One region of the Paenarthrobacter aromaticivorans genome, then DNA from elsewhere that is predicted to be linked to it. Evidence: riboswitches for the same ligand, from Rfam matches in the RefSeq annotation. Region 1 holds a riboswitch; each other region holds the start of a gene.
What was found. Region 1 has a riboswitch for S-adenosylmethionine ahead of KSW38_RS07680 (aminotransferase class V-fold PLP-dependent enzyme). Riboswitches for the same ligand answer to the same signal wherever they lie in the genome.
Positions count from the first base shown of each region.

Region 2: another riboswitch for S-adenosylmethionine. It lies ahead of KSW38_RS20490 (DUF1737 domain-containing protein); the one in region 1 lies ahead of KSW38_RS07680 (aminotransferase class V-fold PLP-dependent enzyme).
Region 3: another riboswitch for S-adenosylmethionine. It lies ahead of KSW38_RS16915 (hypothetical protein); the one in region 1 lies ahead of KSW38_RS07680 (aminotransferase class V-fold PLP-dependent enzyme).
Region 4: another riboswitch for S-adenosylmethionine. It lies ahead of metX (homoserine O-acetyltransferase MetX); the one in region 1 lies ahead of KSW38_RS07680 (aminotransferase class V-fold PLP-dependent enzyme).

Region 1 is NZ_JAHOPC010000003.1:216,684-221,216, reverse strand. Features, by position in the region: gene KSW38_RS07685 (class I SAM-dependent methyltransferase) at 1-246, opposite strand, end outside; gene KSW38_RS07680 (aminotransferase class V-fold PLP-dependent enzyme) at 443-1,852, opposite strand; SAM riboswitch class IV at 1,884-1,997, opposite strand; gene hisN (histidinol-phosphatase) at 2,179-2,991, opposite strand; gene rsgA (ribosome small subunit-dependent GTPase A) at 3,046-4,161, opposite strand; gene aroA (3-phosphoshikimate 1-carboxyvinyltransferase) at 4,164-4,533, opposite strand, start outside.
Region 2 is NZ_JAHOPC010000016.1:89,929-94,461, forward strand. Features, by position in the region: gene KSW38_RS20480 (aromatic amino acid ammonia-lyase) at 1-408, opposite strand, end outside; gene KSW38_RS20485 (NtaA/DmoA family FMN-dependent monooxygenase) at 411-1,739, opposite strand; SAM riboswitch class IV at 1,906-2,017, shown strand; gene KSW38_RS20490 (DUF1737 domain-containing protein) at 2,032-2,298, shown strand; gene KSW38_RS20495 (rhodanese-like domain-containing protein) at 2,295-2,705, shown strand; gene KSW38_RS20500 (O-succinylhomoserine sulfhydrylase) at 2,706-3,914, shown strand; gene KSW38_RS20505 (hypothetical protein) at 3,925-4,521, shown strand; gene KSW38_RS20510 (glutamate--cysteine ligase 2) at 4,518-4,533, opposite strand, start outside.
Region 3 is NZ_JAHOPC010000011.1:88,795-93,327, reverse strand. Features, by position in the region: gene KSW38_RS16925 (helix-turn-helix domain-containing protein) at 1-498, opposite strand, end outside; gene KSW38_RS16920 (sodium:solute symporter family protein) at 765-2,306, shown strand; SAM riboswitch class IV at 2,508-2,627, shown strand; gene KSW38_RS16915 (hypothetical protein) at 2,643-2,942, shown strand; gene KSW38_RS16910 (hypothetical protein) at 2,955-3,149, opposite strand; gene KSW38_RS16905 (VIT1/CCC1 transporter family protein) at 3,428-4,533, shown strand, end outside.
Region 4 is NZ_JAHOPC010000007.1:166,336-170,868, reverse strand. Features, by position in the region: gene KSW38_RS13135 (VOC family protein) at 23-661, opposite strand; gene KSW38_RS13130 (bifunctional o-acetylhomoserine/o-acetylserine sulfhydrylase) at 888-2,204, shown strand; SAM riboswitch class IV at 2,402-2,516, shown strand; gene metX (homoserine O-acetyltransferase MetX) at 2,531-3,652, shown strand; gene KSW38_RS13120 (hypothetical protein) at 3,659-4,090, opposite strand; gene KSW38_RS13115 (winged helix DNA-binding domain-containing protein) at 4,133-4,533, opposite strand, start outside.

The DNA of each region.
Region 1 (4,533 bases):
GGGATAGGACTTTCGAAGTTGCTCCAGCATGTCTGTGGAAGGATCGACGGCGGCCACCTGCAGGCCGCGTTCCACGAGCAACGCGGTGAATTTTCCTGTGCCTGCACCAATATCAGCTGCGGATTTCGCTCCAAGAGGAAGAAGCCAATCCACTGAGTCTGTGGGATATCCGGGCCGAACCCGATCGTAGTGTTCGCCGCCGTCCTGGAAGCTCTGGCCCAGTTCGTGGCGTCGCGTGGCATGCAGCTTGGGACCACCCGGCCTGCCAGCGCTGCTGGAAAGAAGGCTGCCGGAAACACTTCCGCCGGAATCCCGAGGGGAACGCACGGCCACGCACTGACTCCTTTACCGCGAACGCCATTTACCCTACGAATTTACCGCACGGGCGACAATGATGATCCCGGCCTGGGCCAAGGCACCGCTGACCAAACTGTGGCAGTGTTTAGTCGATCGTGCAGGGTGCAGCCCCTGCGGTGCCCGGGGTGTTTGGTGCCCATTCCGGATAGGTGCGGTGGTCATTGGCCGGTACCCATCGGCCCTCATCCACTACATAGTCCCAACCCAGACCCGTGCGCTTGAGTTCTTCGATACCAGCGAGCAGTCGTGTGGCATCCTCCAGACGCGAGCCTACGCCGAAGCTGGCTCGCAGCGAGCCTGAAGGGAGGCCGAGCCGCTTGAGGAGGGGATGGGCGCAGAAGCGCCCGTCACGAAGTCCTACGCCGTGTTCGGCGGCGAGGTAGGCGGCGACCAGCCCGGCGTCGAATCCTTCCACGGAGAAGTTGACCACGCCGATGGTGTCCTCGGAGTCGCTGAAGATCCGGTGAACGGTCACGCCGTCGATTGCTTCAAGTCCCTGTACGAGGTATGAGCGGATGGCAGCTTCATGGGCGTGCCAGGCCTCTTGATCCAAGTCGGCGAGCACCTGCGTCGCACGGGCCAGTGTTGCCGCGCCGAGGACGTTGGGGGAGCCGCCCTCATGGCGTGCAGGACCGGAAGCCCAGCTGACCGAGTCCAAGCGGGCTTCACGAACGGCGCCACCGCCAGCAAGGTGGGGAGTGCCGGCGTCAAGCCAGTCAGGACGACCCACAACAACACCGGCGCCGAACGGAGCGTAGAGCTTGTGCCCGGAGAACACGATGTAGTCGACGTCTGCTGCGGCGATGTCGATGCGGCGGTGGGGGGCAAGCTGAGCGGCGTCCACCACAATCCGGGCTCCGTATTCGTGCGCAAGTGCCGCGAGCTCCGCGATCGGCAGGATTTCACCGGTCACGTTCGAGGCCCCGGTGACCGCCAGCAACGACACGCCGCCTTGGCTGAGTTCCTCGCGGAGCTTGGCCACGGTAGCTGTCAGTGTCGAAGCAGCTACGACACTGCGGTGAGGGACACCCTGCCATGGGAGGAGATTGGCATGGTGCTCGATGTCCAGGTAAAGGACCTCGCCCGTTGGCTTTCCGTCCAGCTGAGGGAGGCAGCCCGCCAACAGGTTCAGTGAGTCCGTGGTGTTCCGGGTGAAGATCACGGAATCGTCGGGACGGCCCCCAACGAACTCCCGGACGATGTCGCGGGAATTCTCGTAGACCGAGGTGCTGATCTGGGAAGCGTAGCCCGCGCCGCGGTGGACACTGGCGTAGTAGGGGAGGATCTCGTTGAGATACGCAGAAACGATTGTCAAGGCTGGAGCGGATGCTCCGTAGTCAAGGTTGGCGTAGCGGACGTGGCCACCCTGGATCAGGGGAGCTTGCAGCTCTGCACCTGTGACGGCGGCCAAGGGCCTGCCTGCAGCGGCTTCGTGCCTTGCTTCTTCGACCACAAGGGACGTCAGAACGGTGGAGTTGAACGTAGCAGTGCTCATGGGACCTCACTCAAGAGGGACCCCCTACGGGGATCCGCGCTTGCCGCATCCGTTCCGGACCGGCCGGGTCGTCACCCGGGGCACCCCACCGCGAATGGAGGGTTGCCGGCCAGCAAACCGGGGTTTAGCGCTGGCACTCGTGACCTGTAAAGAGGTTAGGTCACGCCTCTGGCCTGTTCCAAAGTCGCCCGCTTTGTTAAGCACATTGTTACGAAGGGTCTTCAAACTGGGCTTTGGGCGAAGAAAAGACGGCGGATGCCCCGAAAAGGAGGCACCCGCCGTCGAAAATTCTGTGCAAAGCCTGTTTGCTTGTTGGTGCTGCTGGGTCAGAGGAGGTCATCCAGGGCAGGGTTGAGCCGCTTGAGGACCTCTGAATGCAGGATGGAGTTGGTTGCCAGGGCGTTGCCGCCGAAGGGGCCGTCCTCGCCTTCCAACGAGGTGAACCGGCCGCCGGCTTCCGTCACAATGGGAACGAGTGCTGCCATATCGTAAAGATTCAACTCTGGCTCGCAGGCGATATCCACAGCCCCCTCGGCAACCAGGCAATAGGACCAGAAGTCGCCGTAGGCGCGCGTGCGCCAGATGTCTTCCGTCAGCCCCAGGAATTCGTCCAGATTGCCGCGTTCCTTCCAACCGGAGAGGCTGGAATATGACATTGAGGCATCCGCCAACCGCGACACGTTTGACACCTTGAGCCGGGTGGCTGAAGCCAGTGAGCGGCCCATATAGGCGCCCATGTCCTTTGCTGCCCACCAACGCTTGCCCAGCGCGGGAGCGCTGACAACCCCAACGACCGGCTCGCCTTCGTCAACGAGTGCAATCAGGGTGGCCCACACGGGAACGCCCCGAACGAAGTTCTTGGTTCCGTCGATGGGGTCGATGATCCAGCGCCGGGAGCCGTGGCCGCTGCTGCCGAACTCCTCGCCGAGGACGGCGTCACGGGGGCGGGAACGCGACAATTGGCCACGGATGGCTTCTTCCGCAGCCTTGTCGGCATCCGTCACGGGCGTGAGGTCAGGCTTGGTCTCGATCTGCAGATCCAAGGCCTTGAAGCGGTCCATGGTTTGGGCGTCCACGGAATCCGCCAGCACGTGGGCCAGTCGCAGGTCGTCGTTGTAGCTGGAAACGGGTTGGGTCATGCCACCAAACTATCGTGAAACGTTCCCCGCAGTTGGATCGTGGTGCACTGACACTTAGTTGACGGTACCGAGTTCCTTGGTCTCTTTCGCTTCCAAACGCGGGTCCGCGCCCAGCAGTCGCCGGAGCGAAGACAAGCGGGCCACTCCGGAAGGACCGGCATGTCCCTCGTTCACCCACGCGTCAAGTCCGCAATTGATGGCGCTGGCATCGTGCTTGCAACCGCGGTCGCAAGTTTCGGTGCCAGGTTCCAAATCGGGGAAGGAATGCACGATGCGGTCGGGGTCCACGTGTGCCAGGCCGAAGGAGCGGATACCGGGTGTATCGATGATCCAGCTACCGGGAGGTGCGTCTGCCAGCTTCAGGGCCAACGCCGACGACGACGTGTGCCGGCCCCGCCCGGTGACGGCGTTGACACCACCGGTAGCACGCTCGGCTCCTGTGAGGGCATTAACCATGGTGGACTTGCCGACGCCCGAATGGCCCAGCATGACAGTCACTTTTCCATCAAGGTGGGCCCGCAATTCGGCAACGGCGCGGCTGTCCAGCCGCGCTGACAGTCCGTCGTCCGAGCGGGCGTCAATGCCGGACGCTTCATCGTCTGCCGTACGGCTGATGATGATGGGAAAGTCCAGGCTGAGATAGTTGGACAACAGCTCGGCAGGGTCCTTGACGTCTGCTTTGGTGACGAGCAGCAGGGGCTCGATACCGGCGTCGTAGGCTGCAACCAAGGCGCGGTCGATAAAGCCGGTTCGGGGCTCCGGATTGGCCGCGGCGACCACCACCACAAGTTGGTCTGCGTTGGCCACCACCACTCTTTCGATGGGGTCGGTATCATCAGCGCTGCGCCGGAGCAGCGTCCTGCGCTCCTCTATGCGGACCAATCGGGCAAGGGTATCCGGCTCTCCCGATACATCGCCCACCAAAGCGACAAAATCGCCGGGAACAACAGGGTTTCGTCGGAGTTCACGCGCGCGTGCAGCGATGATAATGCGTTCATCAGAGGAGTCTTCCCCAACGATGGCGGTGTATCGCCCGCGGTCCACCGTGATGACCCGGCCGATGACCGCGTCATCATGACTGGGGCGGTCTTTGGTGCGGGGCCTTGATCCTTTTTTGTTCGGACGGATCCGGACGTCGGATTCGTCCCAGGAGCTTGCGTCGCGGCCCATGGTCAGTTGCTGGCCTCACTGGTGACGGTTTCATCGTCGCCTGTGCCCTGCTGCAGCATGGCCTCCCACATCTGCGGAAATTCGGGCATCGTCTTGGACGTGGTGGCGATATCCTCCACCTGAACGCCCGGAACGGCGAGCCCCAAAATAGCCCCCGCCGTAGCCATGCGGTGGTCGGCGTAGCTGTGTACGACGCCTGGATGCAGGGTGGCCGGGCGGATAATCAGGCCGTCAGCTGTTTCTTCCGCGTCTCCGCCGAGCCGATTGATTTCAGCGGCCAGCGCGGCGAGTCGATCGGTTTCGTGGCCACGAAGGTGCGCGATGCCGGTCAGCCGTGAAGGACCTGTAGCCAGTGCGCACAGCGCAGCGACC
Region 2 (4,533 bases), on a different contig from region 1:
AACTCCACGGTTGAGTAGTTCCGCATAGAACTGGGCGGTCTCCGGGCGTACACCAGAGCCGCCGCGGCTGAAGCCGATGAGCCGGGAGAGGATCACGGCGCGGGCGGAGGGTCGGTCCAGATAGTCGCCCACGCCACTGTTGTGATACCTGACTACTTGGATTTGATAGGCAAGGACCGACCTCTCCTCCACAGCCGTATCGCGTCCGGATCCGAGGAGGGTGTTGAGGCCGTAGACTCTCTGACCTGAGGTCGCAGCACGCTCCAGCACTTCGCGTGAGCGGCCGATCAAAGACAACGCATCGTGGTTGAGTTTCACGTGAAACGCCGGATTCAAGGCAGCCTGCGCCACGCTTGCAGGGTCCACGGGCGATGTGCCGATCACCAGGGTCCTGGGTTCGGAGGACATCGTCAGAAGTCCAGAAGATTCTGGCGGAAGCCACCGTCGCCGTAACTCTTCCTCAGCAGGCCACGGCGTCGCAGTTCGGGGGTGAGCTTGTCCAACACGCCGTGCACAGTCACGGGGTCTACGAAGCCGGAGAAGAGGAAGCCGTCGCCGCCCACGGCCTCGCCGGTTTCTTGAAGATAGTCCGCGATCTCGGTAACCGTGCCGATAATCGAATCGCCGGCACCACCGCTTCGTGCCTGCAGGATCTGGCGCAGGGTAGACCCCGGAGGCGCTGCCTTGGCGAAGTGCTCCAACGTGCCTTGGTTGCTGTTGGTGCTCAATTCAGGCAACGGCGCATCGAGGTCGAACTGCTTGAAGTCGATCACTGACAGATAGGAGATCGAGTTGAGCTGGCTGTCGATATCACGCTGGGTAAGCTCACGGCGCTGCGCACGCAACTCCTCGGCCTCCGCTGTTGAACCAACCACGGTGGGCTTCAACACGAAAAGGACCTTAACGTCGTCGGGGTTCCTGCCCGCCTTCGCAGCCTCGGCACGGATGGAATCCCGGTAAGCCTTCATGCCGTCAACGCCACGCGCCAAGGCGATCGCCACATCTGCATGCCCACCCGCGAACGCTTTGCCCCGAGGAGAAGCACCGGCCTGCACCAGTACGGGCTCCTCCGGCAGAGGCGCCGTGTTTAGTGGACCCCTGACCTTGAAGAAGTCGCCTTGGTGGTTAATCGGATGCACTTTGGTGTGGTCGGCGAACACGCCCGCCTCAACGTCCTCGAGCACAGCGTCGGGTTCCCAGCTGCGCCAAAGCTGCCGGACGACGTCGACGAATTCTTCCGCCTTCTCATACCGAAGGTCGTGTTCAATCTGCTGATCCAAACCGTAATTCTGTGCTGCGAGGTCACTGCCGGAGGTGACAACGTTCCAGCCGAGCTGCCCCTCGGAGAAGTGCTGCAGCGTGGCCAAGAGCCGGGCGGCTGTGAAAGGCGGGTAGAACGATGCGCTGACCGTCGGCACAATTCCAAGGTGCTTGGTGGCGGAAAGAAGGTACGGCACCAGGGCCAATGGATCATGCTTGGGCGCAAACGAGGCGTGTGCCAGCGAGACCTCGGCGGAGCCGCCATAAGTATCAGGAACAGTGAGAGAGTCCTCGATAATAAAAAGATCAAGGCCGGATTGCTCGAACGCGCGCACGGCGTCTTGATACAGGGCAGGTTTCTTCCAGTCGTAACCCAGGCTGTAGCCGGGAGTTCCCCATCCCTGGACACCGAAACCGTGCCCCACGAACCATCCGAAATGCAGCATGGGCTTGAGTGTAGAACTGCCTTGTCCGTTCACCGCGACCTGATTTCTTGCGAAGTTACAGGGGGTCGTACTGCGTCAATTATGCTCCTGGGGCGTCATATTTGGGCCGCTACTCCAGCACCGGCCGGTTACGCAACATGACGAGCACGTAACCGCCTGCAAGTGCGGGCCGCCACCGCGGGATGCTACTTTTTTCTTGAGTAATGAGCACCAGCGCAAAGCCCTGACTTGCTGGTCGGCAACCCTCTCTCCGGCGGGGTGCCTCAGGTGACTACTCGGCGTATCGACACTTCGAACTGCAAGCGTGACTGAGGAGCACCAGCCAATGCCTGAACCCACTGAAGAAAAACTCTCCTACCGCCTGATTACAGGTCCGGATACCCGTGAATTCTGCGAGCGGATCACCACGGCCCTCGCCGACGGCTACGTGCTCCACGGCAGCCCGGCAGCCACGTTCAACGGCACGGATGTCATCGTGGCGCAGGCGGTCGTCCTGCCCGCTGCCATCGCCAACGCAGACGCCGCCGTCGCGAATGCCGTTGACCAACTGGAGAACGACGACGACGAAGAAGCATTCGAGGGACACGCATGAGTTACGCAGGTGACCTGACCCCGCAGGACGCGTGGGCCAAGCTTGAAGAAGGCGCCATCCTGGTGGACGTCCGCACCGAGGCCGAGTGGGCCCACATCGGCATTCCCGACACGAAGGCCACAGAGAATGATCCACTGTTCATTCAGTGGAACCTTGCCGGTGGCATCCCCAACTCCCGCTTCATCGAGGACTTGCAACAGCAGGCACCCGAGGGCGAGGGCGTGGAACTCGTTTTCATCTGCCGCTCAGGCCAGCGCTCCATCTCCGCCGCCATCGCCGCGACGCAGGCCGGGTTCACTGCCTACAACGTGCTTGAGGGCTTCGAAGGCGACCCGGACCGCTACGGCGAACGCACCATCAACGGCTGGAAAAACCGCGGCCTGCCAACGAACCTGGGGAATGACTAAGTGACTTTCAATCCCGATGCCGCCAGCTGGAGCCCTGACACACAGGCAGTACGCGGTGGCCTTGACCGTACCAACTTCCAGGAGACGTCCGAACCCGTTTTCCTGAACTCCGGCTTCGTCTACGAATCCGCTGCAGCCGCCGAACGCGCCTTCACCGGCGAGGACGAACGCTTCGTTTACTCCCGCTACGGCAACCCGTCCGTGGCCACGTTCCAGGAGCGGTTGCGGCTGCTCGAAGGAACCGAGGCATGCTTTGCGACGGCGTCCGGCATGTCTGCGGTCTTCACCGCCTTGGGTGCCCTGCTGGCAGCCGGGGACCGCGTGGTCGCTGCCCGTTCCTTGTTCGGCTCCTGCTTCGTGATCCTCAACGAGATCCTGCCGCGCTGGGGTGTCGAGACGGTATTCGTCGATGGTCCCGACCTCGACCAGTGGCGTGCTGCCCTCTCAGAACCGACCACCGCCGTGTTCTTCGAGTCGCCCTCCAACCCCATGCAGGAAATCGTGGACATCGCCGCCGTCAGCGAGCTTGCGCATGCTGCGGGAGCCACCGTCGTCGTCGACAATGTCTTTGCCACTCCGCTGCTGCAGCGTTGCGGCGAGCTGGGCGCGGACGTGATCGTGTACTCCGGCACCAAGCACATCGATGGCCAGGGGCGTGTCCTGGGCGGTGCGATCCTGGGCACCAAGGAATTCATCGATGGCCCGGTCAAGCAGCTGATGCGCCACACCGGTCCGTCGCTCTCCGCGTTCAACGCCTGGGTGTTGACCAAGGGCCTGGAAACCATTGGCTTGCGCGTGAACCACAGTTCGGCCTCCGCTTTGAAAATCGCGGAATGGCTGGAGCAGCAACCCGCCATCAACTGGGTCAAGTACCCCTTGCTGAAATCGCACCCTCAGTACGAGCTCGCAGCCAAGCAAATGAAGGCCGGCGGTACCGTGCTGACATTCGAGTTGCTGCCCTCGTCCGGGCGTTCCGCCAAGGACGCCGCGTTCGCGCTGTTGGACGGACTGCGCGTCATCGACATTTCCAACAACTTGGGCGACTCCAAGTCCCTCATCACGCACCCGGCCACCACCACGCACAGGGCCATGGGGCCCGAAGGGCGCGCGGCAATCGGCCTTTCAGACGGCGTGGTCCGTTTGTCCGTGGGGCTTGAAGACGTGGACGATCTCATCCTGGATCTGGAGAAGGCCCTCAAACAGGTCTAACCTTCATGCCATGAGCGTGAAGCATCCCTATCGCCGTGCCGGAACGGTCATCGTTGCCGGCACGGCGGTGTGGTTGGCAGGGATCTCACCAGTCTCGCGCGTCTACATCACCCCCGATGCCGTCGAACGTCTTCGTATGCTCGAGGCCGGGCAGCGTGGCTGGGTTATCGGGCAGCACCTCGCTGCTGCTGGAACCGTCGCGGTGCCGGTGGGATTCGCAGCCTTTGCCCGTCGTCTTCCGGGCGGACGGGCAAAGCGGTGGGCTGTTGCAGCCGCGGCCGCCTTGCTCGCAGGTGCCCCGCTCTTTGTATCCAGTTTGTCGCGTCGGGCCTCGGACCTGGAACGCTTTGCTTACGGCCGCGGATCCAATGCGCCATTCCTGGCCTACTCGGGGCTCCACGTTCTTGCCTTGGCGGCGCTGGGCGGAAGCCTCCTGGCATCCCCCGCCAAACGATGGATCGGAGTCACTGCTGCAGCCAGCGCGCCCGTCTACGGCGCCATCCTTGTGGCCAAGAAGGACATCCCGCCTTTCGTGTTCTACATCGTCGAAGGCTTAGCGGGGGCGTACCTGATGACGTGGGAAGAGACTGACTCCGCAGAAGCCTAGGGCCTGCGGACC
Region 3 (4,533 bases), on a different contig from region 1:
CCGGCCCGGGAAGGAGAGGGTGTCCCCTTCTTCGAGGTCGTACTCCTCGTTGGTCAGGATCAGTTTGATGCGTCCCTTCACCACATGGAGGACGTCAACATCGCAGTCAACGGCGTAGAGCTCGTTTTCACCACGACCCCGCGGTTCGATGGTGGCCTGAAGGATTTGCAGCCGCCGCTCCGATCGGGCTGTTAACAAGCGCTCCACAATGCCCTGGCCACCCAGGGAAATCCGGGGGCCGTCGTCGCGCCTGGTCAGGTGCGTTTCCGGAGCGGCAAACAAGTCTCCTACCGACACGGACAGGACCTGGCAAAGGGTTACAAGTGAAGCGACCGACGGCGAGGTCAGGTCGCGTTCGACACGGCTGAGGAAGCCTTTGGTTAGGCCTGTCGCGTCCGCCACTTGCTCGATGGTGAGTCGCTGCGCCTGGCGGGCTGCGCGGATTCTGGAACCGATAGCAACAGGAACGTTGCTTGGTTCAACGGGGAGAGCCTTCATTCACGAACCTTTCAGGCCTGTCATTGGGCCCTGTCATTGCAGCAATAGTAGCGGGACCGCGGGCCTCCGGAGCCCTTAACAGCCCGAGGATGACCAAAGCCCCTTGACTGTTACTCCCATCACAACATATCCTCATAGGCAACAAGTGTTGTCTGTGAGGCACAACACGATCCCCAATCTCCCATCATCAGCACGGAGACTTCGGCACTTCCCAGGAGTAACGTCGAAACCCCCAAACTCCGTGCACCAGCTCCAAGGAGCCACTCATGGACTCATCGTTCATAAACATCGCCATTGTGGTGGTGTACCTGCTTGCAATGCTTGCATTCGGTTGGTGGGGCAAGTCCCGCACCAAGAACAACAGCGACTTCCTGGTGGCTGGCCGCCGCCTGGGCCCCTTCCTTTACACAGGCACCATGGCCGCGGTTGTCCTTGGTGGCGCATCCACGGTCGGCGGCGTCGGCTTGGGCTACAAGTTCGGCATCTCAGGGATGTGGCTGGTAGTCGCAATCGGCTCCGGCGTCCTCCTGCTGAGCTTGCTCTTCGCTGGCACCATCCAGCGCCTGAAGATCTATACGGTTTCCCAAATGCTCAGCCTTCGCTACGGCAGCAAGGCCACGCAGACCTCCGGAATCGTGATGCTCGCCTACACCCTCATGCTCTGTGCCACGTCCACCGGCGCATACGCCACCATCTTCGTAGTCCTCTTCGACTGGGAACGCTGGATGGCGATCGCCGTCGGCGGCGCAATTGTGCTTGTTTACTCGACCATCGGTGGCATGTGGTCCATCACGCTGGCCGACCAGGTCCAGTTCATCATCAAGACCGTAGGCATCTTCTTCCTGATGCTCCCCTTCGTCATGAACGCGGCCGGAGGACTCGACGGAATCCGTGAGCGCGTCGATGCGAGCTTCTTCCAGATCGACGGCATCGGTGTCCAGACGATCATCACGTACTTCGTCGTTTACACCCTTGGACTCCTGATCGGCCAAGACATCTGGCAGCGCGTCTTCACGGCCAAGACTCCAAAGGTTGCACGCTGGGGTGGAGCTACCGCCGGCGTTTACTGCATCCTTTACGGTGTAGCCGGTGCCTTGATCGGCCTGGCCGCCCGGGTGGCGCTCCCCAACATCGATGTCGCCAACCTCGGCAAGGACGTGGTGTACGCCGAAGTGGCAACGCACATCCTGCCCATCGGCATTGGCGGCCTGGTCATGGCCGCAGCTGTTGCAGCCATGATGTCCACCGCTTCAGGTGCCCTGATTGCCGCCGCCACGGTGGCTCGCGCAGATGTTGTTCCGTTCGTCGCCAGCTGGTTCGGCAAGACCATCAACACCGACGACACCGAAAACCCTGAGCACGACGTCAAAGCCAACCGCTACTGGGTTCTGGGCCTGGGCATCGTTGCAGTGGTGATCTCCATGGCCGCGCAGGACGTGGTTGTTGCCCTCACCATTGCCTACGACATCCTGGTGGGCGGCCTCCTCGTCGCGATTCTCGGCGGCCTGGTGTGGAAGCGCGGAACCGGTATCGCCGCTGCATGGTCCATGGCAGTGGGCTCTGTATTGACCCTGGCACTGTTGATTCTGTTCGCTATTGGAGTCATTCCGAGCGTCGATGGCGTCTACGCCAACGAACCCATCTACTACGGCCTGGCGGCCTCGTTCGTGGCCTATGTCGTGATCTCCCTCCTCACGCCACCCACCGAACCCGAAGTCCGGGCCGCGTGGGACAAGCGCGTGGCCGGGGCAGTCTCGGAAGAACTGCCGCTGGAGGCCCACCCTGTCAGCAGCCACAACGCCAGCTAGCTGACGCCCAGCCCCGGGTAATGTTCGACGGCGGCGCCGCCCCTTTCCGGGGCGGCGTCGCCGTTGCGCTTTCCGTCCCGAGTCGCCGCGTTGTGGGTCCCACTCTGCGCCCCATCCACACCCCTTGGCACGCACACCAGGCCCCACAACAACCCACCCGCAGTTCTTCAGGACAGCACTCCTCCAGTACAGTGGTCCCAGCTTCAAGAGAGGTGGCGCAAAGCTCCGACTGGCCACACACCAACCCCATGTTCACGGGTGGTTCGGATGAGGAAGCGGCCCGCCCCGGACCAGAGACAACCGAGCGGGCAAGAGCACTCCCTAAAGGAGCAGTCCTTGCCGTACCAAGGTGTAGTCAGCCCAACTCAAACGACCCCCACCAAATCCGAGACGCCCACCGTTCCGGTGATTCCCGGCGTCGACCTTGTCCGTGGGACTGTGACCCTGTTCCTGAACGGTGGCCTGACCCGATTCCGGCACCCTGAAGCGCAGCTGTTGGCGCGTGCTCTTGCCCAGGCTGTGCGTCCATCGCGGTGGTGTGCATCGTCGAGGACGTTAACGGTGACTGTTGCAGCGCTGGGGCGTCCGGCCGGACTGGAGCGGCATTTCACCTTGGATGAGGAGGGCCCTGCCTAGAAGAAAAGAGTCCTAGAATTCTTCGTCTTCTTCCCCGCGGAATTCTTCGGTTTCATCCAGGGGGACAACCCGCTCGTCGTCTTCAGGGACGTCGATTTCCTCCACCCAGGGTTCGTCGACTTCCTGGTCTTCGCTGTAGTCGTAGGCGGGGTCTGACTCGATGGTCTCCCGTTCCGGGTGGTTGGCGTGCGGTTCGGTGGTGTCCATGCTGCAACCTCCGTCTGGTGGGCTGGCAAGCAGCCTGCTGACCGAGTGCGGGGAGGGCCCCCGCCCCTGTCCTTCCATCTGAGCACTGTGCCTGAAGAGGGTCAAGGCAACGGCCAACATGGACCCAAGGAAAGGCTCAAAGCAGAGGATTGCACCTTCGTAAATTAAGGCATGCCGAACATTCCAACTAAGGAATACCGGCCAAAAATCCGCGCCAATAAGCGGTACAGTGGGCGTGCAATGGGGCCGCAACTACCCCACCCAGCACAGGAGAAAAAGTGCAGAAGCACCAGGAATCCCACGGTTCGTCGAGCCCCGCTCCGGACCCCGCCCCCGGATCCGGAACACCGCCCCAACCAGCCCGGCCCACATCGGCGGACATCAGGCGGTGGCGTCAATACCTGGCCGACGAGCGAGCCGAAGCCGCCGTCTACCGGGAACTCGCCCAGCGTCGTGACGGCGAAGAACGCCAGATCCTGCTCGCCTTGGCCGAGGCAGAAGGAAGGCACGAGGCACACTGGCTCAAGCTCCTCGGAGAGCACGCTGGAATGCCGAAGGGGGCGTCCACCCGGAGCCAGCTACTTGGCTTCCTGGCCCGGCACTTCGGTTCGGTGTTCGTGCTCGCCCTGGCCCAGCGTGCGGAAGGCCGTTCCCCCTACGGTGCAGAACCCGCTGCCACTGCGGCCATGGTTGCCGACGAACAAATCCACGAAGAAGTTGTCAGGGGCCTTGCCACCCGTGGACGCAACAGGCTCTCCGGTACCTTCCGCGCTGCCGTTTTTGGGGCCAACGACGGCTTGGTGAGCAACCTTTCACTGGTCATGGGTATGGCCGCAACGGGCGTTCCCAGCCCGGTGGTCCTTATGAGCGGTGTTGCCGGATTGCTGGCCGGGGCCCTGTCCATGGGTGCCGGCGAGTACGTTTCGGTCCGCTCGCAACGGGAGTTGCTTAACGCCACGCTACCCACGCAGGCTACCCTCACGGCCGCCCCTTCTTTGGACATCGAACACAATGAGCTCGTGCTGGTGTACCTGGCCCGCGGCATGACCCGTGAGGCCGCCGAGCACCGTGCCGCCGAGCGCATGGGACTCTTCAGCTGCGACTGCGATCCCAGCCTCTCCTTGCAACCGGAGAAGGAGCAGCCCGCCGATGACCACGAAATGGTCGGCTCTGCCTGGGGTGCTGCGATGTCCAGCTTCTGCTTCTTCGCCTCGGGTGCGATCGTGCCCATCCTTCCGTTTATCTTCGGCATGACGGGTGTGGCGGCACTGACAGTAGCCGGTGTTCTGGTGGGCATCGCGCTCCTGGCGACTGGCGCCGTCGTCGGGCTGTTGTCCGGGACCTCACCGCTGAGCCGTGGCTTGCGGCAGCTGGCGATCGGCCT
Region 4 (4,533 bases), on a different contig from region 1:
GGCCGAAGCTTGAAGGCGTGCGTCAGATGGTGACGGCGCCGGATGCGGTTTCGAAAGTGACGGACATGATGCCAGGCGTACCGTGCGGGGCCATCCACTGGACAGCGACGTCCTCGAGCGGCTTCTCCACGGGTTCGCCCAGCCATTCGGTAACGCGTTCCGCCGAGCCCGCAATCGTGAGGCTGGACATCTTGACGTCACTCTCGTAGACCTTGGACGGGTGCAGTGAGGGATCGCCCTCCCACTTGAGCAGGTACGGCACCTGGGGATCGGCGATCAAGCCGAGAATGCCGATCTGCTGCCACACGAGTTCGCGGCCATCCGGGAACTTGCGGTTGCCCGGAACAGCGGAGCGGCCGAGGCGTTCCTCGAAGGGGGCGAGGTCGTCAACGGCGACGCACCAGCCCATCCAACCGCCGCCAGCCGCCGAGCGTGCGCGGACTGCCTGGCCAAAGGGTGCCTTGTCAGAAGCAGGGTGGTCCAGGACCTCTACGACTTCCAGGTATTTGTTATCCGCCAAGGGAATGATCATGTTCCGGGTGCCGAAGCGCGGGTGCACTCCGCCCCGGACTGCGTCCACTCCCAGAGCTGCGGAAATTCGTTCGGTAGTGGCCAAAAGGCCATCTCGTTCACAAGCGTAAGAGACGTGATCCATGCGCATGGCTTCATCTTGGCACTTTGTGATCGGGGTCTCAGCTAAGGCGAGCCTAACTAACATGGGACGTTATTCCGCGCTACCGGAACGCGTCACGCCGGGTCGCGTAAAGACTGAAAAATACTGTCTTCGTCACAAAACTGTCCAAGTCCCCGGGCGCTTCCTAGACTGGCCCCAGCCCACGCCTACAGCGATCAACGGCAAATCCGCGCGCCACTAAGAGGAGAATTCAATGTCCCAAGGATGGTCTTTCGAAACCCGCCAGATCCACGCAGGCCAGGAGCCTGACTCTGCCACGGGAGCGCGGTCGCTTCCGATCTACCAGACCACGTCCTTCGTTTTCCCGAGCGCAGAGAGCGCAGCCAACCGCTTTGCACTGGCCGAGCTCGCCCCGATCTACACTCGTATCGGCAACCCAACACAGGATGCCGTGGAGCAACGGATCGCCAGCCTCGAAGGCGGGCTGGGCGCGTTGCTCCTTAGCTCAGGACAGGCCGCGGAAACCTTCGCCATCCTGAACATTGCCGAGGCCGGAGACCACGTCGTCGCCAGTCCCAGCCTTTATGGCGGCACCTACAACCTGCTGGCGCACACGCTGAAGAAGTTCGGCATCTCCGTGACGTTCGTGGAGGATCCGGACAACCTGGACCAGTGGCGGGACGCCGTGCAGCCCAACACCAAGCTGTTCTTCGGCGAGGTGGTGTCCAATCCGCGCCAAGACGTGCTGGACATCGAGGGTATTTCGCGCACCGCGCATGAGGCTGGTGTGCCGCTCATCGTGGATAACACGCTCGCCACCCCCTACCTCATCCGTCCCATCGAGTGGGGTGCGGACATCGTGGTGCACTCGGCTACCAAGTATCTGGGCGGCCACGGCGCAGCGATCGCCGGCGTGATCGTGGACTCCGGAAACTTTGACTTCGGCAAGGACCCGGAGCGCTTCCCTGGATTCAATACTCCCGACCCCAGCTACAACGGACTCGTTTACGCCCGTGACCTTGGCAAGGACGGCGCGCTTGGAGCCAACCTCTCCTACATTCTCAAGGCACGTGTGCAGTTGCTGCGTGATCTGGGTTCGGCGGTTTCCCCGTTCAACGCCTTCCTCATCGCCCAGGGGCTGGAAACCCTGAGCCTGCGGGTCGAGCGCCACGTCTCGAACGCCACCAAAGTAGCTGAGTGGTTGGAAGCCCATGACGACGTCGAGTCAGTCGCCTTCGCGGGCCTGCCGTCCAGCCCTTGGTACGACCGTGGCCGCAAGTACGGGCCCAGGGGTACCGGTGCAGTGGTGGCATTCAACATCAAGGGTGGCGTCGAGGCCGGTAAGCGATTCGTCGATGGCCTGGAGTTGCACTCCCATGTTGCCAACATTGGTGACGTCCGCTCGCTGGTTATCCACCCGGCGTCGACTACCCACAGCCAGCTCACGGCCGAACAGCAGTTGGTTGCGGGCGTGAATCCAGGCCTTGTCCGCCTGTCCGTGGGAATAGAGCATGTGGACGACATCATTGCTGACCTGGAGGCCGGTTTCCGGGCTGCCAAAGGCGCTTAGGGGGAGTCCGATTACGGCAGCTGAACCTCGCGTTTGAGCCGTTAAGACAACGCCTGCGCGGCGTGGCCGCCTGTCGACGAAAATTCGCCGGGCGGCCCTCCGCAGTGCGTGTTCCTGAACGAAGCGGCCCCAAACCGTCACACAGCTGTCACATTCTTCGCCAAAACAGCGGTATTTTTCCTAGACTCTACGTATTAGGTCATGAGTGCCAGTGACAGCCCCGGCTTGCTGGCCGGCAACCCTCCTCCGCGGTGGGGTGCCCCGGGTGAAGACCTGGCCTGTCGCACGCAAGGCGGCAGGCAAGCGCGAGGTTAGGTGTCAAAGGAATGACCATTACTGCTACAGCACCCCCAAAACCAGGCAAAGAAGATGGGACGGTCAAGTACGCCGGCGTAGGTTCGCTGGAACTTGAAGCCGGCGGTTTTCTCCCGGACGTTGTGCTTGCCTACGAGACCTGGGGTCAGTTGAACGAGGATGCGTCCAACGCCGTCCTGGTTCAGCACGCACTGACGGGAAGCACGCACGTGGCCCGCGGTGCCACCGATGAGGAAGGCTGGTGGGAGCAACTCGTTGGCCCCGGTGCGACGATCGACACCAACCGGTTCTTCGTCATCTCCATCAACATCGTGGGCGGCTGTTACGGCAGTACAGGCCCGTCGTCCGAGGCGCCAGACGGGCGGCCTTGGGGATCCCGCTTCCCGCTGATCACTTTGCGCGACAGCACGGTGGCCGAAGCCCGCCTCGCGGATGCGTTGGGGATCAAGGCATGGCACGCCGTCCTTGGCGGTTCCATGGGCGGGGCGCGGGCACTTGAATGGGCGGTGACCTTCCCTGAGCGTGTTCAGCGGTGCGCGGTTATTTCTGTCGGCGCCTACAGCACGGCCGAGCAAATCGCGTTCGCCCAGTCGCAGACGCTCGCCATCCGCCAGGACCCGAACTTCAACAACGGCGATTACTACGGCGGCCCAACACCGGAGGCGGGCCTTGCCTTGGCCCGACGCATAGCGCACATCACGTACCGGTCAGCGCTGGAGCTTGATTTCCGTTTCGGCCGGGAAGCCCAGCACCAAGAGACGCCCCTGGCCGCTCCGGTCCTCGGGGAGCGTGGCCGCTACCAGGTGGAAAGTTACCTCGACCACCAAGGCACCAAGCTGGTGCGCCGGTTCGATGCGAACAGTTACATCGCCATCACCGAGGCACTCATGTCCCACGACATCAGCCGGGGCCGGGGCACCTTGCAGGAAGCCTTGGCCACCGCCACTGCTGAATTCTTTGTGGCAGCCGTCGACTCCGACCGCCTTTATTTTCCGGCCCAGTCATTGGAACTGGCGCAAAATCTGCCAGGCAATGTGCCCGTCCACGTGATCGAAGCCCCCATCGGACACGATGGCTTCCTCACCGAAATCGGGCAGCTGTCAGCCCAACTACGCGAGGCTTTCTTCGCCTAAGCCGGCTCATCCGTTCATGATGTCGCCGCGCTGCTTCATGTAGTCCTCCATCGCGATCTCGCCGTTGCTGAACTTGAGGTCCAGTTCGGCGAGCTTTCGCGCGCGGAATCCTTGCTGCTCAGAGCCGCTGTGGCTCGGAAACGTAGGTGAAGAAGCGTTCGACGCCGGTCCTGGCGGCGGTGGGGCATCGGCAGGGCGGATGGTGGTGGGTTCCCCGGGATAGCCCGGGTAGTTCTGGGTGGGATATGGCGGTGCCGGATAATTCTGCTGCGGGTAACCCGGTCCGGGAAGATTCTGCGGAGGATAGCCGGGGCCCGGATAGTTTGGGCCCGGGAAATTACGGTCCTGAAGCCGGCGGGCCCGGGACCGGTTGTAAAGGCGGATCCCCATGGGAATCAGCCACGAGCAGACGATGATCCAGAAGATCAGATTGTTCACGGTGCAGGCCTCCTAGGTCTTAACCCAGCTTAGTCCCGCGGTTCACACCCGCTTTGTCTCCATGCCCAGGAACCTCCCGTAGCGTTCCACTTCTGCATCCAGGGCTTGTTGTTCGGCTGTTGTGACCGGCCTGTTCATCCTGATGTCGAGTTCGCAGATCCCGCCGGAGAAGCCGTGGCGCCACCATCCGGCCAACCTGCCATCCAGCAACACCACGTGAATGGGAGCATCACCCTCCGGGAAATAGGGCGCCCTTCCACCGAGGTAATGCCTCGATTGGGAATAGCCCATCACGTACTCGTCGTAGCACTGGATGAGATCGGCGCGGGGGAGGAGCGGCCCATCATCAGTTGGCGGGGGAGTCACTGCAAGTGCTTCCACGTCTTCGGCTGGCAAGTAGAAATCCAGGCCGTCAATTGCCACAGTCGCCAAGGCGCCAGGCA